4 regions of the Pradoshia sp. Z3_51 genome follow, and region 3 is predicted to be linked to each of the others. Evidence: riboswitches for the same ligand, from Rfam matches in the RefSeq annotation. Region 3 holds a riboswitch; each other region holds the start of a gene.
What was found. Region 3 has a riboswitch for cobalamin ahead of AC4BHA_RS01330 (anaerobic ribonucleoside triphosphate reductase). Riboswitches for the same ligand answer to the same signal wherever they lie in the genome.
Positions count from the first base shown of each region.

Region 1: it holds a riboswitch for cobalamin, as region 3 does, so the genes downstream of both, AC4BHA_RS09215 (FecCD family ABC transporter permease) here and AC4BHA_RS01330 (anaerobic ribonucleoside triphosphate reductase) in region 3, are expected to answer to the same signal.
Region 2: it holds a riboswitch for cobalamin, as region 3 does, so the genes downstream of both, AC4BHA_RS12590 (ABC transporter substrate-binding protein) here and AC4BHA_RS01330 (anaerobic ribonucleoside triphosphate reductase) in region 3, are expected to answer to the same signal.
Region 4: it holds a riboswitch for cobalamin, as region 3 does, so the genes downstream of both, AC4BHA_RS06690 (ABC transporter substrate-binding protein) here and AC4BHA_RS01330 (anaerobic ribonucleoside triphosphate reductase) in region 3, are expected to answer to the same signal.

Region 1 covers NZ_JBZAJC010000003.1:433,847-442,082, forward strand. The annotation lists gene AC4BHA_RS09210 (ABC transporter ATP-binding protein) at 1-392, opposite strand, end outside; gene AC4BHA_RS09215 (FecCD family ABC transporter permease) at 386-1,438, opposite strand; cobalamin riboswitch at 1,617-1,762, opposite strand; gene AC4BHA_RS09220 (LLM class flavin-dependent oxidoreductase) at 1,811-2,812, opposite strand; gene AC4BHA_RS09225 (tetraprenyl-beta-curcumene synthase family protein) at 2,840-3,922, opposite strand; gene AC4BHA_RS09230 (alpha/beta hydrolase) at 3,945-4,748, opposite strand; gene AC4BHA_RS09235 (gamma carbonic anhydrase) at 4,859-5,389, shown strand; gene AC4BHA_RS09240 (C39 family peptidase) at 5,493-6,344, shown strand; gene asnB (asparagine synthase (glutamine-hydrolyzing)) at 6,341-8,236, opposite strand.
Region 2 covers NZ_JBZAJC010000006.1:16,666-24,901, reverse strand. The annotation lists gene AC4BHA_RS12625 (ABC transporter permease) at 1-727, shown strand, start outside; gene AC4BHA_RS12620 (iron chelate uptake ABC transporter family permease subunit) at 714-1,670, shown strand; gene AC4BHA_RS12615 (iron ABC transporter ATP-binding protein) at 1,667-2,431, shown strand; gene AC4BHA_RS12610 (siderophore ABC transporter substrate-binding protein) at 2,805-3,839, shown strand; gene AC4BHA_RS12605 (antibiotic biosynthesis monooxygenase family protein) at 3,901-4,233, shown strand; gene AC4BHA_RS12600 (polysaccharide deacetylase family protein) at 4,340-5,029, opposite strand; gene AC4BHA_RS12595 (DUF6509 family protein) at 5,180-5,482, shown strand; cobalamin riboswitch at 5,509-5,702, shown strand; gene AC4BHA_RS12590 (ABC transporter substrate-binding protein) at 5,813-6,778, shown strand; gene AC4BHA_RS12585 (TetR/AcrR family transcriptional regulator) at 6,931-7,542, shown strand; gene AC4BHA_RS12580 (acyl-CoA dehydrogenase family protein) at 7,572-8,236, shown strand, end outside.
Region 3 covers NZ_JBZAJC010000001.1:289,794-298,029, reverse strand. The annotation lists gene AC4BHA_RS01340 (YueI family protein) at 1-232, shown strand, start outside; gene AC4BHA_RS01335 (DEAD/DEAH box helicase) at 398-2,638, shown strand; cobalamin riboswitch at 2,725-2,906, shown strand; gene AC4BHA_RS01330 (anaerobic ribonucleoside triphosphate reductase) at 3,039-4,919, shown strand; gene nrdG (anaerobic ribonucleoside-triphosphate reductase activating protein) at 4,916-5,380, shown strand; gene AC4BHA_RS01320 (ribonucleoside-diphosphate reductase subunit alpha) at 5,409-7,673, shown strand; gene AC4BHA_RS01315 (ribonucleotide-diphosphate reductase subunit beta) at 7,690-8,236, shown strand, end outside.
Region 4 covers NZ_JBZAJC010000002.1:626,850-635,085, reverse strand. The annotation lists gene AC4BHA_RS06710 (hypothetical protein) at 1-297, opposite strand, end outside; gene AC4BHA_RS06705 (hypothetical protein) at 566-1,093, opposite strand; gene AC4BHA_RS06700 (ABC transporter ATP-binding protein) at 1,188-1,985, opposite strand; gene AC4BHA_RS06695 (FecCD family ABC transporter permease) at 1,987-3,018, opposite strand; gene AC4BHA_RS06690 (ABC transporter substrate-binding protein) at 3,020-3,991, opposite strand; cobalamin riboswitch at 4,183-4,362, opposite strand; gene AC4BHA_RS06685 (amidase) at 4,507-6,003, opposite strand; gene murG (undecaprenyldiphospho-muramoylpentapeptide beta-N-acetylglucosaminyltransferase) at 6,098-7,165, opposite strand; gene AC4BHA_RS06675 (histidine phosphatase family protein) at 7,296-7,835, opposite strand; gene AC4BHA_RS06670 (acylphosphatase) at 8,100-8,236, shown strand, end outside.

The DNA.
Region 1 (8,236 bases), on a different contig from region 3:
AGCGTGTTTGTCTGAGCAAGACACTCATCAACAATTGCGTAATCCTCACTACGGTAATGATTAAAAAATCCCTTCTCCTGATAAGGATACCTGCCTAATAGTACGATTTCTTCCACCGTAAAATCTATACCCACCATATGTTCCTGACTTAACACGGCAGCAATTTTAGCCAATTCTCCGGTTTTATAGGATGAGGTCCTTTTCCCATTAATGATTGAAGTCCCTTCTTTATATTCCATTTTTCCCAATATACTTTTAATCAATGTCGTCTTACCGCTTCCATTTGGACCAAGAAGAGCAAAAAATTCTCCGCTCTCAACCTTAATAGAAAAGTCCTGAAGCACTTGCTTATTTTTATGATAGCCTGCACTGAGGCTCTCTACGGTTAACATGTCAAATTCCTTCTTTTTATGCGTTCTTTAATCAGTAAGATTGTAAATACAGGTGCACCGATTAAGGCAGTAATGACACCGATTGGTAATTCCTGCGGGTTGATAATCGTACGTGCAATCAAGTCAGCCAATACGAGATATCCACCTCCAATAATCATGGATAATGGCAGTAAGTGGCGATGATCAGCACCAGCAAGAAGGCGAACAAGATGTGGAATAACCAGTCCAACAAAACCAATAGCTCCTGATACGGCAACTGCTGCACCCGTTAATAGTCCAGCCCCGATAATAATGATTATTTTCTTTCGTTTCACATCGATACCATTATATTGAGCGGATTGATCTCCAAGAGCCATCCCATTTAGTTCACGATAATGATATAAAATTATGGAAGCTCCTATAATAAAAAAGGGAATCAATATACTGACGTGTCCCCAATTTTTCATAGCCACACTGCCCATCAGCCAGTTTAATACCTCCCTCATTTGATCTCCTGAGGATAGCGCAATGATAAGTGAGACCACAGCGCCAATGAATGAATTCATAATTATACCGGCTAAAATAATGGTCTCATTTGCATAGGTAACACTAGCTGCCTTTGTAATACCAAATACAATAAACAAGGTTATAAAACTAAACACGATTGCAACAAGCGGCAATGTGAACTGACCAAAAAGAGCAAATTCGATATTAAAGAATAGAACAATCACTGCCCCAACCGATGCACCGGAAGAAATTCCGATAGTATATGGATCAGCGAGTGGATTTTGCAAAAGCCCCTGAAAGGCAGCACCGGCAAGTGCCAGTGAGGCACCTACAAATAAAGCGATTAATACCCGGGGTAATCGTATATTCCAAATAATCATTTCTATATTTTTTGGACCTGTATAGAAGGATTCCTGGCCGGTCACGTTCTTCAAGAGAATCCCAAGTATATCTTTAAATGACATGTCCACGCTGCCTATAAACAGGCCGAGCAACGCAGCGAGCAGCAAAAACAGGATACTCCCAAAATAAATACCGGTTGTTCTATTTTTATTATTCATAACTTATACTTCAATTCCTCTTTACTCCTGGCGGCGAACCTCGGATTATTCATGCACTTTAAAACAAGATTATAAGCTACAACACATAAAAAATCCTTAGCTCAGGATGATATTGAGCTAAGGATTCACTTTTTCACGCCTGTGAATACAATAAGCCTACTTCTCCCTCCGAAAAATAAGTACTAAAACTCTAAAAGCAGGTTTCCTGGCTTTTACTAAATCAGACTTGTGATTTAGTAAGTACAGTAGCGGGGGCTGCAACGGATTTGAACCGTTTTCCCTTTTACCCTCGTGTACCGAGGCACTTTTAAAGTGATTTATTAGATTTTATTCTTATTCTAATAGATTGATTGACTAATGGCAAATCCACTATTATTTCAACAGTTCTTTGGCAATTAATCTGAAGGAGTTCTCTTTAGCCTCGTATGAATGGGTGATTGTCACAAGCATAATTTCATCTGTAAAGAAGCGTTCACTCAGCTCTCTAATTTTTTCTCCAATCATTTTAGGAGAACCGATAATCATCTTGCTTCTGTTGTAATCAATTCGAGCTTTCTCAAACTGCGATAATGACATTTCATTAATTTCTTTTGGGTGAGGTGTTCCCTCTCTTATAATTCCCTGTGAAAGAAACAGCATCGATAAATCCAGTGAACCAGCCAGATATTCTGCCTCTTCGTCCGATTCTGCACAAACTGTAAATACAGTAACCATACCTGATGGATTCTGTATTAACTCTGTAGGTCGAAATGCTTCATGGTAATGCTTCATATTTTCTTCAGCATATTCACTGTTAATAAACAAAGCAAAATTATAGGGTATACCCTTATGGGCTGCAAGAGCTGCGCTGGATGAACTAGATCCAAGCATCCACAATTCCGGCGGAGATGTAATGGTAGGTGTCGCCGATAACCCATATAGAGGATGCAATTCCGGTATTTGATCATAGAGATACCAGGATAACTCATCTACCTGGTCAGGAAAACGATGCAGTTCTTGTACTCTCCCCTCCTGCAACGCTCGCGTTGCTCTTGGCATCCCTCCAGGAGCCCTGCCTATTCCCAAATCTATTCTTCCTGGAGCTAAACCAGATAATACTCTGAAGTTTTCAGCTACTTTATAAGCACTGTAGTGAGGCAGCATAACACCGCCAGTTCCAACTCTTATTTTATCTGTTTGAGCAGCAATCCATGTAGCCAATATCTCAGGCGAAGATCCTGCCAAGCCTTGACTATCATGATGCTCGCTGACCCAAAATCTTGAGTATCCCCACTCCTCAGCCAATTTTGCCAGTTTGACCGTATTAGCAAGTGCCTGCTCTGAAGGCTCTCCAACAGAGCGCGGTGACTGGTCTAGAATACTTAATTTCACCATTCTGCTCCATCCCCTTAGTATTGAATGCTAGACTCGCCTATTCTTTTTCATTCTCTTAAACGCATGATACAGCTTACTATTCCAATAAAAGAAATACGCTGAACGGCCACCCAGGCTTAACATTTTTTTAGTATATTGCTTAACCGACAACTGGTCTTTCACCTTGGAATCGGCTAGATAAATACCCAATAATCCCTGGTTAATCATGCTGTGGAACTTGCTGTCCGGTATTTTTGTGACATCTAAATTGGCTTTTTCAACAAAATAACAAAGTCTATCAATCAGTTGCTCTTCCGTTTCGTAATAAAAACAGAAATTTAAATCGTCGCCTTGGCGATCCTCCTCCTGATCAATAAAATAGTCCAACATAATATGCAATCCTTGCACATAAGGAAAATAAGATTCATATATGTCTTTCCCCAAATGTTCAGTAAAATTATCACGCACTGCATATGAAACTAAACAAAAGATGCCCAGAGTAGATCCTGCACAAGCACTGAATTCATACCATGACAAACCTTCTGGAAGCTGCTGTTTATTTTCATTGAACCAGGTTTCTAATCTATGTACCCGTTCTTCCCACGTAACATGCTTATGTATTTGTAAATCACAATAAAAGGTGCAAAGCTTTTTCAAAAAAGGCTCGATATGTTGATAATGCACCATATTTGAAAGAACAGATTGACAGGTTTTTACTAACTCGACTAAATACCCGCCATCTTCCTGCTCCTCTCTGAGTTCATAATAATTTCTCGTCAGGGCCTCCGGATTAAGAGCATCCTTCATAGATTGATGCAATAGCGTAAAATCATTAGGATCAAGTGAGGTACTGCGGTCACATAGATTATCAAGATAATCACTGATTGTTTGATACGCAACAATAAATCGAATGACATCATCTTTTTTTTCACCTGCTGCGAGAGCTAATATAGAACCACCCTCGCAATGAAAAGTTTTGTGGGCAATACTGGATAAGGCCTGTGTACGCAGCTCTTCATTAGGGATTTTTTCTGCCTTTGCCTGCCAACTCGCGAGTTCCCGATGAACAACTGGAAATACATTTCTGTATACATTCTTTACTAAGCTGATATCACTAGTGGGTAATTTCATTTGTGTCCCATCTCCTAACCCCTTAAACGATATACCCTATATTGCGCAATCTCGCTTCAATAAAGCTCTTTGCATATAGAAATACATCTTCTCTCTCTGGCTCATTAAATATTTCATGATACAGCTTAGGCCATTCTTTATAATGCTTTTCGGATGCCGGAAAGTAGTTAAACCATTCTCTAACCATAGCCTTGTCCACTATTTTGTCGTCCCCTGCCTGCATAACAAGAACAGGAATATCCGGGAAATCCTCATCAAAATCAAAGGCATCCTTCATAGCTGAAATTAATTCACGATACCATCTGACTGATACACTTGTGATGTAGAGTGAATCGTTCAAATCAAATTCAATAACTTCTGGATTTCTCGTTGCCATTTCAACCGTTAATCCTGAAGGTTTTTTATATGTAGGATAAACAAGATTTAAAACCTTTGACATGGATTCAAGTAATTTTGGAGGATGAATTAATGTTCCAAAGCATGGTGAAGATAGGATAATACCCGCTAAATTATATTCTTTAAGTTGAAGCATGTTAATGATGATGAGTCCTCCCATGCTATGACCCAGCATGAATACAGGCAAACCAAATGTATAAGCCTCGTTCACCCATGAATCAACCTCATCAATATAATCCTCAAATGAATCAATATGCCCTCGATTTGCACGTGAAGTCATTCCCTGACCTGGCAAATCTCCAATAATTACGTGATACCCTTCTGATAGCCATCTTTCAATTAACCATTTATATCTGCCTGAATGCTCCATGGCGCCGTGAACAATCACGATTACACCATAGGCTTTCCCCTCAGCTTCCCACTTTTTCATAGATGAACTCCTCCTGTATGATGTTTAGCTTTATTTTATTTACACTGTACCGCTTTATATGTACACTTTTATTAACTATCTATTTTACAGTAGAAAACGGAGGTTTTGTAATGAAATTATATCAATATATAGATAAAATTCCTTCCATCGATCAAACTGCTTATTTAGCGGATCATGTAGTTATCAGTGGTGATGTCACAATCGGTGAAAATTCAAGTGTTTGGTTTAACACAGTCATTAGAGGTGATGTCGCTCCTGTGATTATCGGTAAAAATGTTAATATTCAAGATAACTCAGTCCTCCATCAAAGTCCCAACAACCCATTAGTACTGGAAGATAATGTAACGATAGGCCATCAAGTCATTCTCCATAGTTGCCATGTGGAGAAAAATGCTTTGATTGGGATGGGCTCCATTATTCTTGACGGAGCTGAAATAGGAGAAGGTGCCTTCATCGGTGCAGGCAGTTTAGTATCTCAAGGTAAAAAAATCCCACCAAACACACTCGCTTTCGGCAGACCTGCTAAAGTAATTCGTGAATTAACAGATGATGATCGTAAAGACATGGAAAGAATAAATAAGGAATACGCAGAAAAAGCACGCTATTATTCAAGTATACAACCTTTAAAAGAGAATAACTAATTATCATTCCTCATTAGGGTATACTCTTTATTGTATACCCATTCCCTTTATTATTTAGCTATAAATGATACACCTTTTTAAAATCAATTTCAGGAGTAGGATTATGAATACTTTCATTTTGATTTTCATGTTATTTAGTATCATTTCAATCATTTTGGTCCTATGGCGTCAATATCAGCCACTATCTATTTTGATTGTTATCTCTTTGATAGGCACTTTCCTGTATACTGGCTGGAAGGTCTATAACTCAAATTACTCCTTTGCTCATCAAATTAATAATATGATTGATAAGTCAGTAAGCTTAACAACTTCTATTACCAAAGATAATCGACTTGCAAAACCTCCTGCCAAAGATAAAGTACTTCTTGATGTGCCGATCGTTAAACAGCAGCCCGAGCTCCCAAGAGGATGTGAAGTAACCAGCCTGGCTATGCTTCTTCAATATTCCGGATTGGATGCTGATAAATTAAAACTTGCCCAGCAAATAAAAAAAAATCCAGCTAAAATAAAAAAAATAAATGGTGAAATCCATTACGGTGATCCTAATGATGGATTTATTGGAGATATGTATTCAACTAATAAACCTGGCCTCGGAGTGTATCATAAGCCTATAAAAAAACTTGCTGAGCATTATATGCCTGGCAAAATAATCGATTTTACCAATGGAGATTTCAACCAAATCAAAAAGTATCTCTCAACCAATCGGCCCGTCTGGGTTATCATAAATACAGCCTATGAAAAACTGGATCCATCCTATTTCCATACTTGGAAAACACCAAATGGGAAAATATCGATTACTTATAAGGAGCATTCTGTCGTAGTGACGGGATATGATCAGCATTATATTTATTTTAACGATCCCTTAACAGGAATTAAAAATAAAAAAGCACCCTCCGCTGATTTTGAAAAAGCGTGGGTGCAAATGGGAAAACAGGCTATAACCTATAAAGATTAATGGATTGGGTCACTTATCATATCCTTTTCAGCTAATGCCTGGAAAGGATATTTTTCTTCGACATATACAGAGTACCATATCATAAATACCAATACAGTCCATAGTTTACGGCTATTATCCGCTTTACCTGTAACATGATTATTGAACAGATTCATAATGACTTGCTTATCCAGCAAATGATCTGTTTGGCTTTCTTTTATTATTGTAATCGCCCATTCATACATTTCATTTTTTAACCAATGACGGATAGGGACTGGAAAACCAAGTTTCTTACGATTTAATACATGGTCAGGAATGATTCCCTCTGCAGCTTTTCTAAGTATATATTTGGTCGTTCCATGAGCAGTTTTTAAATCAGTTGGAATTCCGGATGCCACCTCAAATACTTTTTTATCAAGGAATGGCACTCGAAGCTCAAGAGAATGTGCCATCGTCATCTTATCAGCTTTTACTAATATATCTCCGCGCAGCCATGTATGAATATCAATATACTGCATTCTGCTCACATCATCATATTCGGGTGTTTCTGCGTAGAACGGATGTGTTATCGTAGTATAATCCAGCTTTGATTTATATAATTTGAATAATTGCCCCTTCTCTTCCTCCATAAACATCTTGGCATTTCCAAGATAGCGTTCTTCAATCGGCGTACAGCCGCGCTCTATAAAACTTTTGCCTTTTACCCCTTCAGGCATCATGGCAGCAATTCTTTTTAGCGCTCTTTTCATAAGTACAGGAATTTTATTAAATATGGCTAAGGATTGAGGCTCACGGTAAATATTGTATCCTCCGAATAATTCATCCGCTCCTTCACCTGACAGAACAACCGTTACATGCTTTTGCGCTTCCCTTGCCACGAAATATAAAGGAACACAAGCGGGGTCTGCCAACGGGTCATCCATATGCCACATAATTTTCGGCAGTTCCCTCATATATTCCTGCGGCGATATAATATAGCTGATATTCTCTACCCCAAGCTTGTCAGCTGTTTCTTTAGCTACATCAATTTCACTGAAACCATTCTGTTCAAATCCAACTGAGAATGTTTTAATTCCAGGATGAAATTCTTTAGCTATGGATGCGATGATTGTAGAATCAATTCCACCTGAAAGAAATGAACCAACGGGTACATCACTGCGCATATGCATGCTGATACTGTCATACATCACATCTTGAATTTCTTTAATCCAATCTGGTTCACTGCGCAGAATAGGTTTAAATTCCGCTTTCCAATATTGGCGGATTTCCATAGGTTCTCCAATTTTCTTTGTAAAGCAATGTCCAGGCAATAATTTTTTCACATACTTTGTCATCGTTGCTGGTTCTGGAGTAAATTGAAAGGTAAGATAATGCTGCAGAGACACATGATCCAATTCTTGTTTTTCTATAGCGTGTATAATACTTTTCTTTTCAGAAGCAAAATAGGTCTTATCCCCATCTTCCTTATAAAAAAATGGTTTAATCCCAAATGGATCACGGGCACCAAAAACAGATTTCTCCTGTTTATCCCAAATCACGAACCCAAACATCCCACGAAGCATTTCAACTGCCTTTTCCCCATATTGAACAAATGCCGCCAGGATTACTTCAGTATCTGAATTTGTAGAAAACGCCATGCCTTCCTTTTCCAGCACTACTTTCAATTCCAAGTAGTTGTATATTTCTCCGTTAAAAACAATCCAATAGCGTTCATTTTCATACGTTAAGGGCTGATGTCCACATTCAATATCAATGATGCTTAGTCTTCTGAAACCAAGCTGGATATGTTCATCTATATAATACCCCTCGTCATCCGGCCCTCTATGCGTAATCAAGTCATTCATACTTTTAATTAGTTCTGAATCCTGATTCGCTTGTTGGTGATCATGCATACATCCTACAAATCCACACAT
Region 2 (8,236 bases), on a different contig from region 3:
GACAACGGCTGGTACGCTAGATGCAGCAAAACTAGGTGTCATTGTCTCTATGGTGTTTTTTACTAATATGTCCTATATGGGGCAAATACTATTTAGTTTTGCATTCGCATTAATTGGTACATTTATTTTTATGAATTTACTTGAGCGCATTAAATTCAAAGATGTCATATTCGTCCCTCTTATCGGAATTATGTACGGTAATATCATCGGGGCGATTTCAACATTCATTGGATATGAAGCGGATGTTCTGCAAAATGTAGATACGTTTTTCTTGGGGAGTTTTACCTTGATCGTTTCAGGACGCTATGAACTGTTGTATGTAGCGGTTCCAGCAATTATCATTGCTTATCTATATGCAAATAAATTCACAGTAGCTGGTATGGGTGAGGATTTTGCGAAAAACCTGGGTTTAAGTTATCGTACAGTGTTAAACATTGGTCTAGTTATCGTAGCGGTAATTTCTACAACAGTCATTTTAACGGTAGGGATTATTCCGTTTTTAGGGTTGATTGTACCAAATCTGGTTTCCCTTTATCTGGGCGATAATTTACGTAAAACAATCCCTCATACAATATTCATGGGGGCGGCATTCTTATTGGCATGTGATATTCTAAGCCGATTGATTGTCCATCCATATGAGATACCTGTAAATACTACAGTTGCAGTAATTGGCAGTGCGATCTTCTTAATTATGTTGTTTAGGGGGAAAGCATATGCGAAAAAATAGTGTAAAGCTAATTATTTTAGCTGTTATTGCAATTGGATGTATGGCTTTATTTGCTTTCTATAATATTCAGGGCGGTTTTAGTTACGCCTTTCCAAAGCGTATTGAGCGCATAGTTGCTATGGTTATTACCGGAACGGCAATTGCGTATGCAAGTGTTATATTCCAAACCATTACACATAACCGTTTATTAACACCATCTGTTATGGGGATCGACTCGATGTATGAAGTCGTTCAAACTGTCATTTATTTTACGGCAGGGTCGGCTTCAATCTTCGTTGTAAGCCGTTACTTAAACTTTAGTGTAGCAATCATTGCGATGGTAGTATTCGCATTGATTTTGTATCGTTTTTTATTCAGGGCAGATAAATATCCAATTTTTCTTCTATTATTAGCAGGTATGATACTTGGAACATTACTCGGAAGTCTGGTAACGTTCATGCAAGTTCTAATTGATCCTGTGGAATATGAAAGTTTGCAAGCTCGCTTGTTTGCCAGCTTTATGAACGTGAAGACGGAATTACTGAGCATTGCTATTGTTATTTTATGTACCGCCTTTATATATGGCTATCGGTTATTACGTGATTTAGATGTTGTATCACTAGGTCGAGATAACGCGATTAATCTTGGTGTCGCCTATGATAAAATCGTGCTGAAAGTGCTGATTCTATCGTCTATTTTAATCGCTACTTCTACCGCACTGGTTGGACCTGTAACATTTTTAGGATTAATTGTGGCGAATTTAGCCTATCAATATTTGGCTACATATAAGCATTCGATATTAATCATTGGGGCAAGCTTGATCAGTATTATTGCGCTTGTCGGAGGACAATTTCTTGTTCAGCATGTTTTCCATTTGAATACAACGATTAGTGTCGTTATTAACTTTGTCGGTGGGATTTACTTTATTTACTTATTACTAAGGGAAAGTAGGAAAGCAGGATGATTGATATTAAAGGGCTTTCTAAAAGCTTTGGGAAAAAATCTGTTATTGAAAATGTAACATTGCAAATCCAACCAAGAGCTATCACTTCTTTTATTGGTCCAAATGGCGCTGGTAAATCAACGTTATTATCAATGGTGAGCCGTCTCTTAGATGCTGATACAGGTGAAGTATTTTTAGATCAAACTGACGTTAAGAAAATGAAATCAGATGCTTTTGCAAAGCGGGTGGCTATTTTAAGGCAGACCAATCACTTGAATATTCGTTTAACCGTACGCGAGCTTGTTTCTTTTGGACGCTATCCATATTCAAAAGGGCGGCTGAATGCAGATGATGAACGAATTGTAGACCAAGCACTGGAGTATTTAAATTTAACAGATATGCAGGATAAGCTGTTGGATGAGTTATCAGGCGGTCAAAAACAACGTGCCTTTATTTCAATGGTTATTGCACAAGATACGGATTATATTTTATTAGATGAGCCATTAAACAATCTGGATATGAAACACTCTGTGCAAATTATGAAAATACTGCGCAAGCTGGTAGATGAGTTAGGGAAAACGGTTGTAATTGTCTTGCATGATATCAACTTTGCTTCTGTATACTCTGATCGCATAGTGGCGTTAAAGGATGGGCGTCTGATAAAGGACGGTCCAGCGCATGAGATTATTAACTCAGAATCCTTGCGTGATGTATATGACATGCATATTCCTGTACAAGAGCAAGATGGATGTCGTATATGTGTATACTTTAATTCACATTAGATTCTAAAATAGATTCTGGCCTTATATTTTTGGAACAATTGACAGCAGCAAAATCTTGTTCAAGTTAAGGGTCATACACTTAAGTTTCCATGAGGACTCTAAAATAGATTTTATTTTGGAGTCTTTTTTTTGTTAAGTATTTCTTTCGATAAGGATTTTTTATCTGATATTTAACTTTTTAAGGGGAGAAAATCACGAGAAGAATACGTAGTCATCTATGTCTAATTCTCGTTGGATCAGATGAAATAATAAAATTATTATCAAACACTTCAAAAGTGTTGACATATTTTGTGATTCTCATTTAGAATGAGAATGTCGATTGAAAATGATAATCGTTTTCAATTGAAGTACATATTTAGGGGGAGAACGAAGAATGAAGAAGTGGAAAATTTTAACTGCTATGGCGGCGTTAACATTAGCGCTGACAGCTTGTAATACAGGCGATGAGTCAACAACAGGGGACTCTTCTGAGACAAAACAAACAGAAGAAAAAGGAACTACTGAAAGTTCTAAATTCCCAATGACAGTATCTTCCTTAACCGATTCTCGTGAAGACGAAGAAGGTAAAACAACTACTTTTGAAGAAGTAAAATTAGATAAAATGCCAGAACGCATTGTAGCTCTTGATTATGGCTTTTTAGATACACTTGATGCATTAGGTGTTGAAGGAATCGTAGGCGTAGCTGCTGGTGGCGGTAAAGGAAATATGCCAGCGCATTTAAAAGAAAAATATGTTGCTGAGGGTGTTGCCGATGTTGGTACACTAAAGCAAATCGATTTTGAAGCAGTAGCAGCTGCTGAGCCGGATGTTATTTTCATCTCTGGTCGTCAAACACCATTTTATGAACAATTAAAAGAAATCACACCTAACGTTATTTTCATTGGTTCTGACAATGATAATTACATAGAGGCTGTATATGAAACAGTTGATTTAGCAGCTCAAATCTTTGATAAAGAAGAAAAAGGCAAAGAATTGAAAGCTTCATTACAAGAAAAAGTTGATGCAGTAAAAGAAAAAGCTGCTGGTTATGAAAATGCATTGGTAGCGATGTACAATGACAAGAAAATCTCCGGTTTCGACAATGGTGAAGATTCACGTTTCGCATATGTATATAATGACTTTGGCTTCAAGCCAGCAACAACTGATATCGAAGCATCTTCCCACGGTTCTGATTTCTCTTATGAGTCAATCCTTTCTGTTGATCCAGAAGTATTGTTAATTATCGACCGTACTGCTTCTGATGTAGAAACAATTAAAAAAGATATTGAAAATGATATTATCAAAAAAACTAGTGCTTACAAAGAAGGCAAAATTGTCTACTTAGACGGTGTTAACTGGTACTTCTCAAGTAACGGTGTAACGACTGAAGCAGAAAAATTAGATGAAATCTTAAATGAATTAAAATAATCTTCATAACAAGGAGCATGTCTCAAGTGGGGCATGCTCCTTTAATAAGGAGCGATTAGGTATGTTTGTTCAAATTCGTAAATGGATAGTGACAGAGGGCAATTCAGGCAAGGTATTGGAACGCTTCAAAAAGAAGCCAGATCAAGGTCCGTCGTTAATTGAGCAGCGTGAAGGCTTTATAAGTCGGGAGTTGTTAGTGAAAAAAACAACGCGTGGGGAAGAAGAAGTTGTCATGATTATCCGCTGGGAATCAGAGGAAGCATGGAAAGCATGGGAAAAGAGTCCTGAGCATATCGCTGGTCATAAAGCGAAAATCAAGGAGCACGGAGGTAAGCCTCCAAAGCCGGAATACGTAATCAATATGGAACATGGCAATTACATTGTAGTCGAATAAAAAAACAAAACGCCCCTAAATAAGGGCGTTTGTTTTATAATGTAAACCTTATTTCAAGTTAGAAAAGAAGCGTTACAGAATGATGGCCAGCAATTGTTTATCATTTTTAAAATTCAAAAGTTGGTGTGGACTCATCCATTATTTTAAAGGTGTATCCTTTATGTTTCAGACGGCGAATGATTTCCGGAAGCCCATCCACGATTGTTGTATTGCCGTTAAAATCATGCAGGAGGATATAGAGATTTTCTTTTTCACCTACCCCTTGCATAATTAATTTAAGTAATTTTTTTTCTGGAATTGGAGGATTTAATCCATCGTTAGCATCGCAGTTCCAATCATAATATTTATATCCTCTTTTTATTACCTCAGTCTTTAATTGATCCATTAAATCAGTCCCGGCATATTGTTTTGCGACATAGTTATTGGAGCCGCCGGGGAATCGTAGGATTTTCGGGCTTACGCCTACTTCCCTTTCCAAAAATTCTTCCAGTTGAGTAATGTCTTTAAAAAAAGTATCCTTGGATCGATAGATTTTGGAATAATTATGAGAATAGGAATGCAGTCCAAGAGCGTGTCCATTTTTTACGATATCTTTATATAAATACATATGTCCCGGGCTGGCTGTTCCCGTTACAAAAAAGGTTGCCTTAACATCCTGAACTTTGAGGATATCGAGGATTTCCTGTGTGATGTTTGAGGGACCATCATCAAAACTGAGGTAGGCTGTCTTTGCAAATGTTTCAGATGGAATAAGAAGCTGGATAATGAGCAATGTGAGAACAGATAGAGTACGCATAATAAACTCCTATGGATTAAGTGATTTTAATATAGTTTTTGATTCTTGTTAAAAAATATTCCTAAACGGAGTTGAATAATTGGGTAAAATGTTTAATAAAGAGATTGAACATGTATAATAGACATAAGCATTTTAGAAAGGTTGATAAAGATGATCGAGATACAAAGTTATACAGTTGAGAAACTGGAAGACCCGTTTGGTATCCTTTCTGGAGAAAGGTTCGAATATGTACTGGAGATTTCCGTTCCCGAGGAAGATGAACTATATACCGATAAGGGTCTTCTGTTGCGTGTTATATATGTAATGGATGAAAATCAGGACCAAATTTCAAAATATGAGTTTATAGAAAGTGAAACACAAAGTATTTTGGATTTTGAGCTTGAGGAAGATGAATTATCGATGGTTTTACAATTTTGCAGGGAACATACTGATGTTGAATATGAAGAAGAATGAAGATAGCTGATTATATAAAAAATATAAATATTGAATAGTGTAAGAGTGCCTTATTTATTAGGATAATAGGGAAACCGGTGCAAATCCGGTGCAGCCCCCGCTACTGTATACGCGGATGAAATGATTTGTAAACCACCGGCTCTTTGTTTAGAGCATGGGAAGGTAAATCAGAGTAAATTGATGCGTCAGCCAGGAGACCTGCTCTTTCTTTTGTATGTACTATTTTTCGGAGGGAAAAGTAGGCGTCCAATCCTGTTATTATAATGTGGATTTTCGCCTTAGCTTTTTTCGAGCTAAGGCTTTTTTATTATGTTGGAAAGGGGAATAACTATGCTAAAAAAGCAAAACTATTTATTTTTATTTATGCTAATGCTTACGCTATCTATGTTAATGTTTGGGTGTTCGTCAACTGAAGATGACTCAAACCAGAAGAAAGAGGTTTCTGAATCAACGTCCACAGCCTTTCCTGTTGAGGTAAGGGATGGATCCGGAGAAAGCATCAAGATTGAGGAAAAGCCGGACACGATCGTATCCTTGCTGCCAAGCAATACTGAAACGGCCTATGCACTAGGTCTTGGAGAGAAAATCATTGGTGTATCAGATTATTGTAATTTTCCTACAGAAGCTGCTGACAAACCTAAGGTCGGCGGGTTAGAAATCAATATTGAAAAAGTGTTGGAATTAAATCCGGATCTTTTATTGCTTTCTGCCAGTCATTTTAATAATGCTAAGGATACCATTAAACAATTCCAGACAGCTGGTATTGATGTTATTATCGTACCTGACGCCAATTCGTTTGATGGTGCATATGGAACAATTGAATTGATTGCTAAAGCAACCGGAACATCAGACAAAGCTGATGAAATTATTTCGGATATGAAAAAAGAAGTAGCAGAAATTAAAGAGAAAGCAAGTGCTATAAAAGATAAGAAGAAGGTTTGGATTGAAGTATCTTCCTCACCGGATTTATATACAGCGGCTAACGGAACCTATATAGACGAAATGCTTGATATCATTCAGGCAGAGAATATTGCCGCTGATCAAGAGGGTTGGGTAACAATGAATGAAGAACAAGTCATTGATCGCAATCCTGATGTTATTCTTACTACATATGGCTATTATATTGAAAATCCAGAAGAAAAGGTATATGGAAGAAAAGCTTGGTCCGAGGTACCTGCCGTTCAAAATAAGCAGGTTTATGATGTAGATAATGACACAGTGTCAAGACCGGGACCACGTTTAACAGAAGGCTTGCAATTGATAGCTGAAAAAATCTATCCTGAAATATTTAAATAAACATTTTCATTTAAGAGCCGCCCATTTTACTTTGGGAGGCTCTTTTTTTGTTGAAGAAAATAAATTAAATTTTCTAACAATTTTGTTGAAATTTCCCTTTTGTGTAGGTATGATGATACCAATACGTATTCGTACTCACACATGGGATTGGAATGATAAGAATGTTATATGTAAATGACCTGCCGACCGAAGCAAGAGATAAAATGCTATATGCAGCCCTGCAATTATTCACTACAAGAGGTTACAAGAATACATCAGTTCTGGACATAGTTGAGTATGCACATGTCTCGAAAACAACGTTCTACCAACAATTCGGCAATAAAGAGACTTTGATTGTTGCACTTTGTGAAAGTTTGATTGGAGAAGTTGCAGAAGAGATTAAGCTTGCAGCTTTACGGGAACCACGCATTGGTTATAAAGCATATGCCGGAATTCTTCGCTATTTGGAAATTTGCTTTTCCAATAAGGCTGTTGCCAATTTTATTTTACTCGAATCAGTCGGAGTTTCTTTCGAAGTAGAACTGGTCAGACGAGAAGCACTTAAAAGTTTCGCAGATCTTATCTTTTTTTTTGCTTACCAGGAGTTTCCGGAGAATGTGAATGAACAGGAAGTTAGGATCATCTCTCAGGCAATGGTTGGAGCAATCAATGAGGTCGTCATTCAAAAATTCCGGGAACCAAATCACCAAAAGACAGATGTAGAATATCTTGCTAGATTATTAAACCGATTGGTCATGCGCTCATTTAGCAGTCTCTCAAATTAATAAACTATTGATATGAAGGAGGGAGAAAGTTGGTTTCTTTTTTACCAAGTGAGGAAGAAAAGGCATTTGTTGATGTAGCAAAGGATTTTGCAATTAAAAAGATCCGTCCCTATGCCAGGCAAACGGAAAAAAATCAGGGTGTAAGTGAGGACGTGGTCAGAAAGTTGAGTGACCTTGGATTATTAAATTTGGAACTGCCTGAATCATACGGTGGCCTGGAATTGCCGCTCGTTTCCCAGGTACAGATTGTTGAGGCGCTTGCTTATGGTGACCTTGATACTATTCAGGGGCTTCCAGGAGCCGGGGAGGGAGCATCGTTTATTCGACTAAAAGAGGATCATAACGCATTTTCTTTTTATCAAACTCAGTGTGAAACGGGAATTTGCCCAACAGTCGCCTTTGTTTATCCCAATCAACATAAACTCCAAATTAAAAAAATAGACAATGGATACATCATTGATGGAGAAACGAGTCCGCTGAAAAATGCCAGAAAGGCTGAATATCTATTAATTGCAGGAACTGCTACTAATGGTGAAGCGGTGTTGTTCTGGATAGATCAAGACAATAATCATTCTTGGAGAGTGCTTGACGGTGATTATCGCTTGGGGCTATTGAGTGCCGGCTTTTCGAGAATTCAGCTTAAAGAAGTAAGCGTTTCCAAAAACAATATTTTGGCTAGTGGTGCCGAAGCTGA
Region 3 (8,236 bases):
CCATCTATCGAAATTCGTTAAAGCAGCAGATGAACATGGGATTCAATTTAAAATCGTGACCAATAAAGACTATAATTCACCTAATGGTTTGGTATTGGCCTATGATCATGCAATTAATAACGATAACATTACATTAGAAGAACCGGCACAGGAAGAAACTAATACTGAGGAGACAGAAAAAAAGACAGGTTTTTTTGAATCACTTAAGCAACTCTTTACAAAAAAATCATAAACAAAATGTCATAACTGTGCACCCCTTAATACGAGAAACAATACGGTGTCTGGATGCATGTTTCGGTTAGGTGAGTATGTGCCATCGACTATTCTAGTTTTAGTTTGTATGGTATAGTTATCAAATTAGAGATAATTTAGGTTTATGATTTGAGGGGCACAAAGAATGAATTCAACACAAGAGTATATTGAAGAATGGCAGGAAGCACTTGAAGAAGAGATTCAGTATTTAAAAAAATATGGAAGTACCCGCTATCACCTGATGAATGGCAATAAGATTATGTCAGGTGATTCTTTTACGTACTATTTTGAGTCATCCAGTATTTTGCGTATACCTGTTGGAACGATTGCTAAGCTGGAATGGGGCGGGAGTCGGTTTGATGCCAGAATCCTATCCTCTGAGGGCAATAGTTTGCTTCTGTCTCTTGAACAATCAATAGGTGAATTGATTGAAGAGGCTACGATTTATCATGACCCATGGGAACTTTTAGATCAGCTAATTGAAAGACTGGATGATATCAGGAAAAGTAAGCGGAAAAGAAGTCGGGTTAAACGGATCATGGAGCCTTCCATGCCTGATAAACGAACGGACAAAACAAGTAAAAGCGCGGTACGCGAATTATATGTCAGATCAAAATATAACCCGGTCACATATGTTTGGGGACCGCCTGGTACAGGAAAAACGTATACTTTAGCACGAACGGCAGCCAATAAATATTTTAAAAAGAAACGTATATTAGTTCTCTCTCACAGTAATCAGGCTGTGGATGTCCTGCTTGCCGAAATTACGGCATTTGTTAAACGAGCGGATCGTTTTCATGAAGGAGATATTTTACGTTACGGCTCTCAAACTGGTGAGGGTCTTCTGATGCATGGGGATATATTGCCGACTAAATTATTGGAAAGTCATGATGGACATTTAGTGAAGGAAAGGGATTCGATTAATGAAGAAAAGAAACTGCTAAAAAAAGATCTGTCTCTGTCTTTTAGCGTACGTGACTCGGAGCAGCTTCTTGACCTTGAAAAAAAACTGGGCAGAATCTTAGAGAAAATAAGGCAAAAAGAAATTCATTTAGTCAAAAATGCCTTCATTGTTGGGACTACCTTGGCGAAAGCAGCAATGGACCCGAGTATTTTTGAACAAGAGTATGATCTAGTTATCATTGATGAAGCCAGTATGGCCTTTATCCCGCAAATTGCCTTTGCCGGCGCACTTGCCAAGCGTTGTATTATTTGTGGGGATTTTAAGCAATTACCTCCTATTGCGGTTTCGAGGGGAGAGCTTGTAGACCGCTGGCTGAAGGAGGACATCTTCCATCGTGCCGGTGTTGCTGATATTGCACGTGGGGGAAAACTTCATACTCATTTGTTTTTATTAAAGGAACAGAGGAGAATGCATCCGGATATCTCCGCTTTTACGAACCAATATGTTTATAATTCACTGGTTGGCGATCATCCAAGTGTTCATATAAATAAAAAAGATATCGTTTCAAAGACACCTTTTGTAGATCGTGCTTCCGTACTGTTAAATACGAGCTTCACAGGGGAACACTGCTTTACGGGCACTTCCTCTGGTTCTAGAATGAATTTGATGAATCTATTGTTATCCTTTCAGGTCATTCATGAAGCCTACAGCAATGGGAGTAAATCAATCGGTTATGCAACCCCTTATCGTGCGCAGGCACAATTGATGGAAACATTAATTAAAGATCTATATGAGGAAGAGAACGGCCTGCATGATATATTGGCTGCCACTGTCCATCGTTTCCAGGGAAGTGAACGGGAAGTAATGGTATTTGATAGTGTAGATAGTTATCCGCAAAATCGGGCAGGGATGCTTTTAACGGGCAGGGAAAGTGAACGGCTGTTAAATGTTGCAATTACCAGAACAAAAGGGAAACTGATTCATGTCAGCGATGTGGAGTTTATAGAATCAAAAGTTTCGCATACAAAAACTCTTCATCAGCTCGTTCAATATCAAATGAAACGGAATCAAATGGTCAATATGGATCAAATAGGCAAATGGATTGCCAACCATCATCCAAAATTACAATGGATTTATGCAAGAAATTTGGAAGGGTTCTATCAGGATTTAAAAAAAGCCCAATCTTCCATTATCCTTTCCTTGCCAAATTCCAGTGTGTTATCATCGGATTTTGTTCAAAGAGTGAAGACGAGGAACTCAAGAACAAGACTGATGATGTATTCTCCAGATTCCCATTCCTATTTGGATCCGGATATCCATCTTCAGAATGGGCCAAGCTTCACATTTGTCATCCTTGACCAAAAAGTATTGTGGTTGGGGGTTCCTCTTGAAGCCAATAAACGTGTTCATCCGCCATACATTGGAATTCGATTGGAATCCGAAGCATTTATCAATCAATTTCTCCAGCAATTGCCTAAATAAATTGTCGGAATTTTAGTTGCTATTTTCACATATAAGATTTATAATTCTATATGTTGTTATCATTTTATATCTAAAATACTATATATTGATTTTAACGTGTTTAAGGTGTCGTATTACGACTTAATAGGGAATCCGGTTAAAATCCGGAACTGTACCCGCAACTGTAAATGCTGATGAAATAAGTAAACCACTGTAGAGAAATCTATGGGAAGGACTTAGAGTAAAGCGAAGCATGAGTCAGGAGACCTGCCTTTTTCACTGGTTTGCCTTTATCGGGAGCAATGAGGGTGGAACGGATGAAATAGCAATATTGAACAGTTCAATCTTGTTATTATTTCTTTTCCCATTGCTTATTTTAGGCAATGGGATTTTTTGCGTGGAGGGAAATATTATGAAGCCAATGGTTACTGAAAAGAGTAAATTGACAGAAACTCCAGTAGACGAATTATTAAAATCATTTGAAGAAATAGTTCATCTGAATAATTTGGAGTTGATCAATGAAAATGCCAATATGAATGCCTCCTCTCCAATGGGACAAATGGGCAAGTTTGCGAGTGAAAGTGCTCGCTATTATGCAAAGGAGAATTTACTTTCTGATGAAGCAAGACATGCGATTGATGAAAATCTCCTTTATTCGCATGATTTGGATTTTTATGCTACTGGTACTACAACTTGCTGCCAAATTCCGTTGGGGAATCTTCTTGAGAAAGGCTTTAATACGGGTCACGGTACCATGAGACCACCGCAGGATATTGGCAGTGCAATGGCGCTTGCTTCCATCATTATACAGGCTAATCAAAATATGCAGCATGGCGGCCAATCGTTTCCGATGTTTGATGCGGACCTAGCCCCCTATGTAAAGAAAACATTTAAAAAACATGTGAAACGTTTGAAGCAATATCCTTGTGAATGGAATGAGGTGTTGCTTCATCAAACAGCATGGAAGGAAACGGAGCGTTCCGTTTATCAGGCATGTGAAGCATTTATCCATAACTGTAATTCCATGCATTCACGCGGAGGCGGACAAGTTCCATTTGTATCCGTGAATTATGGAACGGATACAACAAAAGAGGGCAGAATGCTTGTTAGAAATCTTTTATTAGCTACAAAAGCAGGTTTAGGTAATGGGGAAACTCCCATATTTCCAATCCAGATTTTCAAAGTGAAAACTGGTATTAATTTTGACGAGTCTGATCCAAACTATGACCTTTATCAATTAGCACTTGAAACAACTGCGGAAAGGCTGTTTCCGAATTTTAGTTTTATAGATAGTTCCTTTAATTATCAGTATTATGATGGAACACATCATTCCGAGGTTGCGTATATGGGATGCCGCACAAGGGTTATGGGAAATCGTCATGGGATAGAAAACAGCATAGGCCGAGGCAATTTATCCTTTACGTCTATTAACCTCGTAAAACTGGCGCTGCAATCTAATTCGATTGAACAATTTTACGTAAAACTAAATGAAATTTGTAATATTGCCATCAGGCAGTTATTTGATCGGTATGAATATCAGGCAAAAAAGAAAGTGAGCCATTTTTCATTTTTATATACACAAGGTGTTTGGAGAGGCAGTAAAAAGGCGAAGGAAGAACAATTAGTAGGCGAGCTGTTAAAACAGGGGACCCTATCAATTGGCTTTATCGGTTTAGCGGAATGTGTTAAAGCCTTGACTGGCTATCATCATGGGGAGAATGAGGAAGCATACGACTTGGCTTATGAAATTGTATCATTTATGAGAAAGAAAGCAGATAACGCGGCAGAAGAGTTTAATATGAACTTTTCCTTAATCGCTACCCCTGCAGAGGGTCTGAGCGGAAAATTTGTCAAACGGGATCGTAAAGAATTTGGCGTTATTAAAAATGTGACGGACCGTGCCTATTATACGAATTCCTTTCATATTCCAGTTCACTACCCAATTCGTACAGTCGAGAAAATTGAAAAGGAAGCTCCTTTCCATGAATTATGCAATGCGGGACATATTACGTATGTGGAAATTGATGGAGATCCAAAGCATAATCTAAAAGCGCTGGATATCATCATTCGTACAATGGCTAAAAGCAATATCGGATACGGGTCCATTAACCATCCAGTTGATCGATGTCTTGAGTGTAATTACAAAGGATATATTGAAAAACAATGTCCGGTTTGCCATAACGATGATGAGTTGAAGATAGAACGAATCAGAAGGATTACCGGTTATCTTGTAGGGGACATGAGTAAATGGAATCCTGCCAAGGCCGAGGAAGAAAAGAATCGAGTGAAGCATGGACAATGAGAGTAATGAACATTATTCATGACAGTGTTGTCGATGGGGAAGGAATGAGAACAGTCGTTTTCTTTGCCGGCTGCCCTCATCAGTGTAAAGGTTGCCACAATCCTGAAAGCTGGAATGGAAGAAACGGCAAAAACATTAGCATAGAAGATATTTATAAAGAATTAATGAGCAATTCGCTGACGGATGTAACATTTTCGGGTGGGGAACCGTTTATTCAGGCAGATCAGCTAGTAAAGCTGGCAAGGCTTTTAAAGGAAGGCGGTAAAAATATTTGGATTTACAGCGGTTTTACTTTAGAGGAGATTCTCTCGCATCCAAATACGTCTTATCAAAAATTATTGTATCTATGTGATGTATTGGTTGATGGAAAATTCGAATTGGATAAAAGGGATATAACTTTACCGTTCCGTGGAAGTTCAAATCAAAGAATTATACCATTACAGGAGTTTTTGATTGAATAGATCGGCAATTAATAAGGGGGAAATTAGTATGGCAGTATCTTACAAATCAAACTATGCAAGTCTGGAAGTCATAAATTTAAAAAGCATAGAAACATACATAAAGGAATGTGTTAGTTCCTATACATCTATGTATTCAGCAGAGGAATACTTAGAAAAAATCAAGACAGCACTTGAGTATAAGTCTGACTATAGCAAGAAAGAGTTGGTGAATTTACTGGTACTAAGCGCCGTAGAGCGTATCTCTGCTGATGAGCCTGATTGGACATTTGTGGCGGCAACTATTTATTTAGACCAGTTATATGATAAAGCTTCAAAAAGCCGGGGATATGATTTAACACACAAATATGGGAGCTTTCATCAGCTTGTTGAACTATTGACTGATATGGGGATTTATAATCCAGCATTGTTAAATGAATATACGGAAGACGAAATCAATGAACTCGAAGCAGTCATCGATTCATCAAAAGATCAGTTGTTTACGTATATTGGCATTCGGACGCTGGCAGATCGCTATTTAGCCAAATCTCATCATGGAAGCTTATATGAACTTCCTCAGGAACGGTTTATGATTATTGCCATGACATTAATGATGAATGAGCCTAAAGAACAGCGAATCAAATTAATAAGAGAAGCATATTGGGCCTTATCCAATCTATATATGACGGTGGCAACTCCTACGCTTGCTAATGCTGGGAAAAGCTATGGCCAATTATCCAGTTGTTTTATCGATACTGTTGATGATAGTTTGCAAGGTATCTATGATTCAAACACCGATATTGCCAATCTATCTAAAAATGGCGGAGGAATAGGTGTTTATTTAGGGAAAATTAGAGCGCGAGGCAGTGATATTAAAGGATTTAAGGGTGTTTCCTCAGGAGTTATACCATGGATGAAGCAATTAAATAATACCGCCGTCAGTGTGGACCAACTGGGCCAAAGACAGGGTGCCATTGCAGTTTATCTGGATGTTTGGCATAAGGATATATTTGCCTTCCTCGAAGCGCGTTTAAATAATGGGGATGAACGTTTTCGAGCGCATGATTTATTTACTGGTGTTTGTATTCCGGATTTATTTATGGAAATGGTCAAGGAGCGGGGTACCTGGTATTTATTTGATCCGCATGAAGTAAGAAAAGTAATGGGATATTCTCTTGAAGATTATTTTGATGAAGAAGCAGGGGATGGCCAATTCAGACAAAAATATACTGAATGTATCAATCATCCGCAGCTTTCCAAAAAAGAAATACCTGCCATTGAAGTGTTTAAGGCGATCATGATTTCTCAGCTTGAAACAGGAACACCTTATATGTTTTATCGGGATACGGTCAACCGCTCTAATGCTAATCGCCATAAAGGAATGATATATTGCAGTAATTTATGTACGGAAATTATGCAAAATCAAAGTGCTACCAAAGTTATTGAACAAAGAACCGAGGATGGGAAAATTATTATTGAAAAAACACCGGGTGACTTTGTTGTCTGTAATCTTTCGTCTATCTCCCTTGCCAAAGCTGTAAAGGAAGATGTCCTTGAACGCTTAATTAAGATACAGGTGAGAATGCTTGATAATGTCATTGATTTAAATAATATCCCGGTCATTCAGGCAAATATAACGAATAAAAATTATCGTGCTATAGGACTTGGGACATTTGGCTGGCATCATTTATTAGCACTTGAGGGCATTGCCTGGGAATCAGAGAAAGCCGTTGAGTACTGTAACCGATTATACGAAAAAATCGCTTATTTAACGATTAAATCAAGTGTGGATTTAGCTGGTGAAAAAGGTGCTTACCCATTTTTTGAAGGATCTGATTGGGAGACCGGATCTTATTTTGATCAAAGAGGCTATGATTCAGATGCTTGGAGTCAATTGAAAAATAGAGTGCATACATCCGGAATTCGAAATGGCTATCTTATGGCCGTAGCACCAAATTCTTCAACTGCGATTATTGCCGGTTCTACATCCGGAATTGATCCAATTTTCAGAAGGGAATATTCCGAAGAGAAGAAGAATTACCGTATTCCAGTGACTGTACCTGACTTGAATCTGGAGACAATGTGGTATTATAAATCCGTTTATTTAATTGACCAAAAATGGAGCATTCTCCAAAATGCACGTCGTCAAAAACATATCGACCAAGGAATCTCGTTTAATTTGTATGTCCGTAATGATATTAAAGCACGTGATTTATTAGACTTGCATCTGCTTGCATGGGAGACCGGATTAAAAACAACATACTATGTACGTTCTACTTCAAGCGCTGTTATAGAAGAATGCGAAAGCTGCCAATAAGGATGGGGGAAATATAATGGATACAAAAACAATAGTGGAAAAACGTAAATTAGTCGATCGGGAAGCACCGAATAGTTCAACGGGTATTGTTAATGGCAGAAATTCAAATATTTTAAATTGGGATGATGTGCGCTATCCATGGGCATATCCTAAATATAAAGTAATGCTATCTAATTTTTGGACGCCTTTTGAAATTAATATGGTGAATGATGCGAAACAATTTCCAAATCTTTCAGAAATTGAACAAGAATCCTTTCTAAAAATTATAGGCTTGTTGGCATTGCTTGATAGTATCCAGTCTGACTATGCCAGTAAAGTCGCCGACTATCTGACCGATTCATCTCTGAATGCATTGATGATTATGCTGGCGCAGCAAGAAGTCATTCATAACCATTCCTACTCCTATGTATTGTCAAGTATTGTCCAGAAAAGCAAGCAAGATGAAGTTTTTGAATATTGGAGAACCGAAGAGATTTTGCGTAAACGAAATGATTTTATTACTGATGGCTATCGGGATTTCACAGAAAACCCAACAATTGAAAATCTGCTTAAATCGATTATCT
Region 4 (8,236 bases), on a different contig from region 3:
AAATGGCGGACTGTTAAAAATTTTAATTTCATCTATCTTTATATCAATCGGCTTCATACTCTCAATTTCAAAAATAATCACTCTTTTTTCCATATGAATTGGTTTCAGGCTTATCATATATGAAACATTTTTATCTGTTTTACCTCGAATGTTCAAATGGCCTGTTGTTATTTCTACTTTTATATCTTTTTGGCCAGACTGTCTTTTTATTAGTTGTTCTAACATTACTGGCTTAATAGGAACGGTCACTCCATTTTTACTTATTTCGTTAAATTTCTGTTTAAATTTATCCAGCACGGTGGCACTCCTAAAGTATTTAGTTTCCGGTTTAATTAAACTCAAATTTTACTTCTGCTTGTTTCTTTTTAATATAACTTAATCGTAACATGGCTAGAATTACATTCCCTACTAATGTGTCCTCTTTTCATCCATAAAAAAGCACGATTCTTTCTTTGGTTATGAAAGAATCGTGCTTTTCTTTTTATCAAATCATACATTCTCTCTTCATTAAAAATGGATAACAAGATCTATCTAACTCTATTATTTTAGATGTAGGCTTAAACATTCATTTCTTTTTCACAGCATATGATTTACTGACAAAAGGAATTTCCTGTATGCCGTTCACCTGATTTACATAAACAGCCATCACAAAACAAACATTTGCGAGCAATCCTAGGAAATCAAATAAGATGTCTAGCACTTCTCGCTCTTCACTAACTTTATGCAGGGCACGATAGGATTTCTTGGCCTCACTGCGTACGACATGAAGTGCGCATGCAGCGTTGCTTCCTTGCGGTAATACGAATTGTTTTACCTTTTCCCCTGTTTTCTCAACATAAAAATCATATCTATCACTCAACCACTGTAAATCTGCTTCAGTTATCGCCAATTTTCCGCGCACAGAACCGTTCACATGATAGCATAGCGCTTGAACCTTACGAAGGTCATCAATGACTGCTTGCTCTTTCTCAGTCAATAACGGGAAAACAGCTCCAAGCCTTGTGGTTAAACTATCAGTGCGAATCTCATAATCAACTAAACAGCTTTTTTCTCTCATGAATGGATAACTGGAGTAACGCCAGTCTTTTTTCAAGGTTCATTCCCCCTTATTTAAAACTTAGGTTTTAGTATGAAATAATGGTAACTCCGCGACGCCTTCACATAGAAGGCCATCGCACATGAATTCTTCATGCCTCCCCTTTTATATCTATGGCATAAGGAATCATCTGCCTTTTTCCAAAATAGGAATCATTGTATGTATACGTATGAGTTTTAAAAATACGCATCAAGTTAAGATCCGTAATGACTTGTTCGGGTTCCCCTGCTGCAACGAGTTCTCCATTTCCCATAAGTATGAGTCGATCACAATAGCGAGTGGCTAAATTAATATCATGGATGGCCGCGAAGACAGCCTTTCCCTCTTTTACAAGCTCCCGGATGACCTCGGCAATTTGGACCTGATGATAAATATCCAGATCTGAAGTTGGCTCATCCAACAAAATAACCTCAGAATTCTGAGTGATGGCTTTAGCTAAGAAAACAAGCTGACGTTCTCCTCCTGATAGGGATGTGATATAACGGTCTCTCAAATGATGAATTCCTGTTTGTTTCATCGCTTTCTCTGCCAGTTGAGTATCATCTTTTTGTGAGAATTGCCATTTCTTCCGATGCGGATGCCTTCCCATAAGTACTACCTGACTCACTGTAAATTCATAGTCAAGGACCGTGCTTTGTGGCATATAGGTGATGGCTTTGGCCACTTCAAGAGTAGTCATCTCAGAGAGAGTTTGATTCTTGAATTCTATTGAACCTGCAGTTGGCTTTAACAATCCAGCCATTAAACGAAGCAAAGTAGATTTTCCGGTACCATTCGGACCAATCAAGCAAGTGAACTGGTTAGTTTCCAAAGAGATATCCATTGCTTTTAAAATCACCTGCTTCCCACGACTAAAGCTGAGTTTCTCCACATTCAAAACAGCTGCCATCTCATAGTTCCCCCTTCTTTTTATTCTTTAAAATTAAATAAAGGAAAAACGGAGCGCCGAAAAAAGCAGTGATAATACCGATTTGAATCTCAGCAGGCCTGATGGCCAAACGGGAGATTAAATCAGCTATAATTAAGAAGCTCGCTCCCCCAAGGGCACTGGCCAACAGCAAATTCCAATGGGAGGGCCCAATGATCATACGGATCATATGAGGGACAATCAAACCAACAAATCCGATGGCTCCTGTTAATGAAACACTCATTCCAGTCACTAATGAAGCAGTAATTAACAACAGATTACGGGTTCGCTGAACAGAAATCCCCATATTTTGTGCCTGTTCTTCACCCAGCAGAAAGATATCCAAGTCGTTTGCATAGTACAAAAAGAGACAAATCGAAAATAAAACAGGGACAATCAATAGTTGCACATGACTCCAATCACGCCCGTTTAAGTTTCCCATCATCCATTGGACAATCTGCTGCATTACTCCTGCATTCGAAAAAGAGATCAGCAGGGAAGTACTGGCTGACAAAAATGAACTAATCGCAATACCCGTCAGTAGCAACGTCAACACTGAAGTTTTTCCATTGTTCGTCGCAATCAAATAGATTGTAAACAGTGTCAAGGCAGCCAGGATAAACCCCATTAACGGGACGAAAAGAGAATGGACAGCTGACAAACCAAAATAGATGGCCAGCACTCCTCCGAACGCTCCGCCTGAAGATACACCAATAATTCCCGGATCAGCCATCGGGTTGCGAAAAACACTTTGCATCACAACTCCCGATATAGCCAGACCTGCCCCAACTAATCCAGCTACAACAACCCGCCCCAGGCGAATCTGAACGAGGATTGTTTCATACATCGGGTTATAGTCAAACTCTATAAACGGAAGCAATGAGAGTAATACTTTCACAGTTTCCGTAAATGGAACGATGACCCCGCCATACATCGTTGCTAAAAGCAACGATGCGAGCAAGGAACAAATCAGGATTATGAAAATAAGTACCTGTTTAGACTGTTTAAAAGCCATATTATTCTCCATAAACAACTTTATAAATATCTTCTGCTCCCTCAATCACAAAATGGGATGCCGTTGTTAAATTTGCACTGTCTATTACATGCACTTCATTATTCTTAAAGGCCTTCACATTTTTAAGAGCCGGATCCTTTTTCCATTCCTCGACGAATGTTGCTTTTGAGCCATCATACTGCCAATCACTTGTAATAATCACATCTGGATTTAACTCAACTAATTTTTCCTTTGAAAGATTCGGATAATCAGGATACTCTTCACCGGTAATGCCCGCTTCTGTAATGGCATTTATCCCGCCTGCTAAGGTGATGATTTCTCCTATTGTAGTATTCTCAGTAACTGAAGAATTTTGCTGTGTCCAGTAAACCACTCGTTTTTTATCTGTTTGTGCTTTTGCTTTCGTTTGTAAATCTGACATCCTCTTTTTGACATCAGCTATGATTTCTTCTGCTTTATCTTCTTCGCCAACAATGGTACCAACCTCCATTAGACCCTCCAATACACCTGATATAGAGGAATCATCTTTAAGTTGGTAGGTGGTGATGTCTGCAGCATCAATTTGTTTAAGAACCTCAGGATCTACATAGGAAGGAATCAGCACTAAATCAGGCTGAAGTGACAGCACCAATTCAGATGTAACTGATTCAATTTTTGTATCAATTCCATCTGTTAGATCTGCTACATTCGAAATCCCTGAGTCTGTCGACATTTTCGTAACCGCTGCAATCCGTTCCTCTTCTGCCAATGGCAATAAATATTCATCAATGGCCAACGTTGTTGAAACAATCCTTGAAGGTTTTTCTTTTATTGTTACCTTTTCTCCACGACCATCTGTCAGTGTTTTCGGATACTCGCTAGTTTCCTGGTTTGTTTCATTTTTCTGGTTGTTTACTGTCTCATCATTTCCGCATGCAAACAATGCAAAAACGGATAAGAACACCAAAAGTGATAAGCTTGCAATCTTTTTCATCTCACTATTCTCCCTTTTCCAAAATTTATTATATTTAGCGAATTCACGCTGAAATATTAAACATAAAAAAGCCTGTCTTCCCGGTTAAGGAAAACAGGCTTGATTCATGCACAGACAAAAAAACGCTGTCAAAATCAGCGCAAAGACACAATCATCTCTACGTTCGCCATCCCTTTTCCCACCGAAAAGTAAGCAATACACATTCATAAGCAGGTTTCCTGACTCTGAGCTTCACTTTACTCTCACACCTTCCCTCATTTAAAGGTGGTCACGTGATTTCATCAGCTCTTACAGTAGCGGGGGCTGTTCCAGATTTACACTGGATTCCCTTTTACCTCACAATAGTGAGCACTTATGATTGTTTTAAATTTTCGTATTATTAATATATCATGTTGAAAATGTAAACGGAAGATATTTTCGATATATAGGAATTCTCATAAATATAAACAAGTGAAATGACTGTTTTAATTGACCAACTGAATTACACGCATCTTCTAGTCGATCTATCACTTTTATCACCATCCAATATATGGATTCCCTTTCTGTCCAACCCATATATCGGATTGCTCTAACAACGCTCCTATTTTAAGAAGCCAATCTTCCCTTCCCTTTGGAGCCATCAATTGCACTCCAAGGGGTAAGCCAGAATCTGTCATATGAACAGGCAAGCTAATCGCAGGCTGTCCGATGATGTTCGCCAACTGTGTAAAAGGCGTATACGTTAAACTTGGTTTAAACATTTCATAGACCATTGCTAACTGTTCAGAGGGTTTTAGTTCATTTACTTTCAATAACTGCAAGCTCTGTTCATCCGTATGCGTCAATTCGCCCACCTTTGGAGCTGAGAAAGCTGTTGCCGGCGTCAAATACAAATCATAATCCTCATTGAACCTGGCCATTTGTGCAGCTGCCGTATCCCATTCAGCTAAACTGCGTGTAAATTGAACAGCTGATACATTCTGCCCGGCAGTTCTGAGTACCCATGTGACTATCTCTATATCATTAACGGTAATCGGCCGTCCAATGGCTTCCTCAATGGACAGTATATCTGCTGCCATTTCTCCGCTATTCATAATATAGTAATTTTCCATAAGGCGGATTCCATCTACCCCATTATCACATTCTTCAACGGTGAACCCTGCCTGTTCCAGCCATTTGACTGTCTTATGTACCGCTTCTACAGCTTCTTCACTAACGGGTGTTCCCACCGGAGACTTTGTGGAAAAAGCAATTTTAAACCTTTCCTTCAATGGATTCGAAAGCTCCTTCAAATAGCTCCCATTATATAAAGGTACCTGAAAGGCAGTATCCGGCTGAATGATTTGCAAGGCATCCAGCATAGCTGCACTATCACGAACCGTTTTGGTTAAGGCAAAATCTACCGCAGCTCCATGCCATTGGCGGCCCACACCTGGACCAACGGGTGTCCTTCCCCTTGTTGGCTTCAAGCCTACTAATCCAGTGAATGATGCCGGTATACGAATAGAGCCGCCGCCATCACTGGCACCGCTAATTGGGACCATACCTGAAGTTATACTGGCTGATGCTCCGCCGCTTGATCCACCCGATGAATGCTGCAGGTTCCATGGATTACGTGTCGCTCCATATACAGCTGGCTCAGTAATATTTTTCAGACCAAACTCCGGAGAACTCGTCTGTCCAATAATGACAAATCCTGCCTCACGAATTTTTTTCACAAAATTAGAATCCCGTTTAGCAATCCGATTTACATGTAATTTTGAACCCGCTGTAATCGGTTCGCCTTTAATAGATTGTGATAAGTCTTTTAATAAGATAGGTACTCCTGCAAAAGGTCCGTATATAGATTCAGACTTTCCAGTTTCCATCATTGCCTTTTCGAATCTAGTTCGAACAACTGCATTTGTTTTAGGATTTAGTTCATTTATTTGTTCAAATGCGTCCTCTATTAATTCTATTGCGGATACTTGTTTTTCCTTTACAAGCTTCGCTAACCCAAGTCCATCATATTGGGTATAACATTTAAGATTCATTGCTCCGACACTCCTACTTTTTGGCTACAAATCCTGTTTAGTGTTCTGTTTTAATGCTTTTTTCGTATATAGAATAATACTTATCATTTCAACATTAAATTTTATAGGTATCAATCAATTCATACAAGCGTTCCAGTCCATCTTCTTCCTCAAAATTGTTCATTTTATCGATAATCATCTGTTTGTTTTTAAATATAGTTTCTACCTTATCAGCTAACGTGTTTAACGAAAGCTCATCCTCTTCAATAACATAGGCAAAACCCTGCTTTTTAAATGATTCAGCATTCATGATTTGATCGCCTCTGCTGGCTTTCCTTGATAACGGGATTAAGACCATTGGAATTTTTAAACTTAAAAATTCAAAAATAGAATTTGAACCGGCCCTTGAAACAGCCACAGCTGTCATAGCCAATATATCTGCCAAGCCTTGGTTAATATATTCAAACTGAGCATATCCATCACGATGTAGGGTGGAATCTACCTTTCCTTTTCCGCATAAATGAATGACATTAAAGGTTTTGAGCAATCGATCCAAGTCCTTACGCACAGCCTTATTCACTGCTTCAGAACCCTGACTGCCTCCCATGATCAATAATCCAGGTTTCCTTGTATTAAATTGGCATATTTTCATTCCAATCGATGGGTCACCCTGACGCAGTTCATCTCTTACGATGGGCCCTAAGAAAAAAGACTTTTCTGCAGGAATATGATTTTTAGCCTCCGGAAAGGTATAACAAATTTTTTGAACAAAAGGCAATGATAGCTTATTGGCCAACCCTGGTGTAATGTCTGACTCATGCGAAATGATCGGTACTTTTCTACTCGCCGCAGCAAGAATGACAGGAACGGAAACAAAGCCACCTTTTGATAAGATTATGGACGGCTGTAATCGCTTAATAATCTTTCTTGATTGCATAAAGCCTTTCAAAATATTAAAAGGGTCTTTTACATTTTTTATATCCATATATCTGCGAAGTTTACCTGTGGATATTGGAAAATAAGTGACACGATCAAACTCCTTTATCAAAGAGACTTCAATTCCCTCTTTAGATCCTATATAGTAAATCTCCCAATCCCTTTCAATCAAATAGGGAATGAGCGCCAAATTGACAGCAACATGCCCAGTTGATCCCCCACCTGTTAAAATGATTCTTTTTTTCATTTTATAAACCTCCGACAAATTTAAACGAGTCATGGAAAGTAACCATTAATATGTATGCTAAGACATGAAATCTAAATTTTATTCTCTCCTATTCACCTTGCTAATCAAAAACGGAGATGTCATCAGTGACTTACTTCCACACCCTTGTGATATTGCTTTGATCCTCATCTATCTTTAAACAATACACATCGGGATTAGTCAGACCCAACCAAGTTTCGTAACCAAAGGATTCATCCAGATGATTTAGGATTAAAGTCAGTAAGTTACCATGTGTTACGATTAATATATTGAGATTCTCGCTATCCAATGCCTCCTTTATTACAGTAAAACCTCTTTTAGCAGCCTCATTGCTGGATTCTCCTCCGGCTAATTTAACATCGCGTTCCAAAAACGATTGGTATAATCTATTTTTCCAATCAGGTAAATCATGTCCAGATAAGATCCGTTCCTTTAAACGATCATCATATTCGAGCTGTATATTCTTTTCTTCAGCAATTGCTTCAGAAGACTCAATTGCCCTTTTATATGGACTGCAGACTATACGCTCTATTGAAATAGAGTTAAAAAAATCAGCTAGTTCCCTCGCCTGTATTTTCCCTTTTTCTGTTAAATTACATTCAGAACCCTGTCCGGTAGCCTCACAATGTCGAACTAAATATATGTATTTCAACACGACACTCTCCTACTCCCTATAAATTTTATTTACTATATTCTACCATATAAGGAATTCCATTAGAGCTTTGGTTAGTACGTCATCCTATTGTTGATAGTTAAATAAAAAATAAGTACCATTAAAATATAGAAATATGAATTCTTAAAACAAGTAGTGCTGAAGCACCTAGTCTTGTACACTCATGTAAATTCTAAATATTTGAGATGCTTGGGATTAAAGATATTGGGATTCTATCTATATATCAGAATAGGAGGATAAATAATGAAGCAATATCACATAATTGTCTCTGGGATTGTTCAAGGTGTAGGATTTCGCTATTTTACTCTGCTTACAGCAAAAGATTATGATATACACGGGTGGGTGCGTAATTTAGTAAATGGTGATGTAGAAATTGTTGC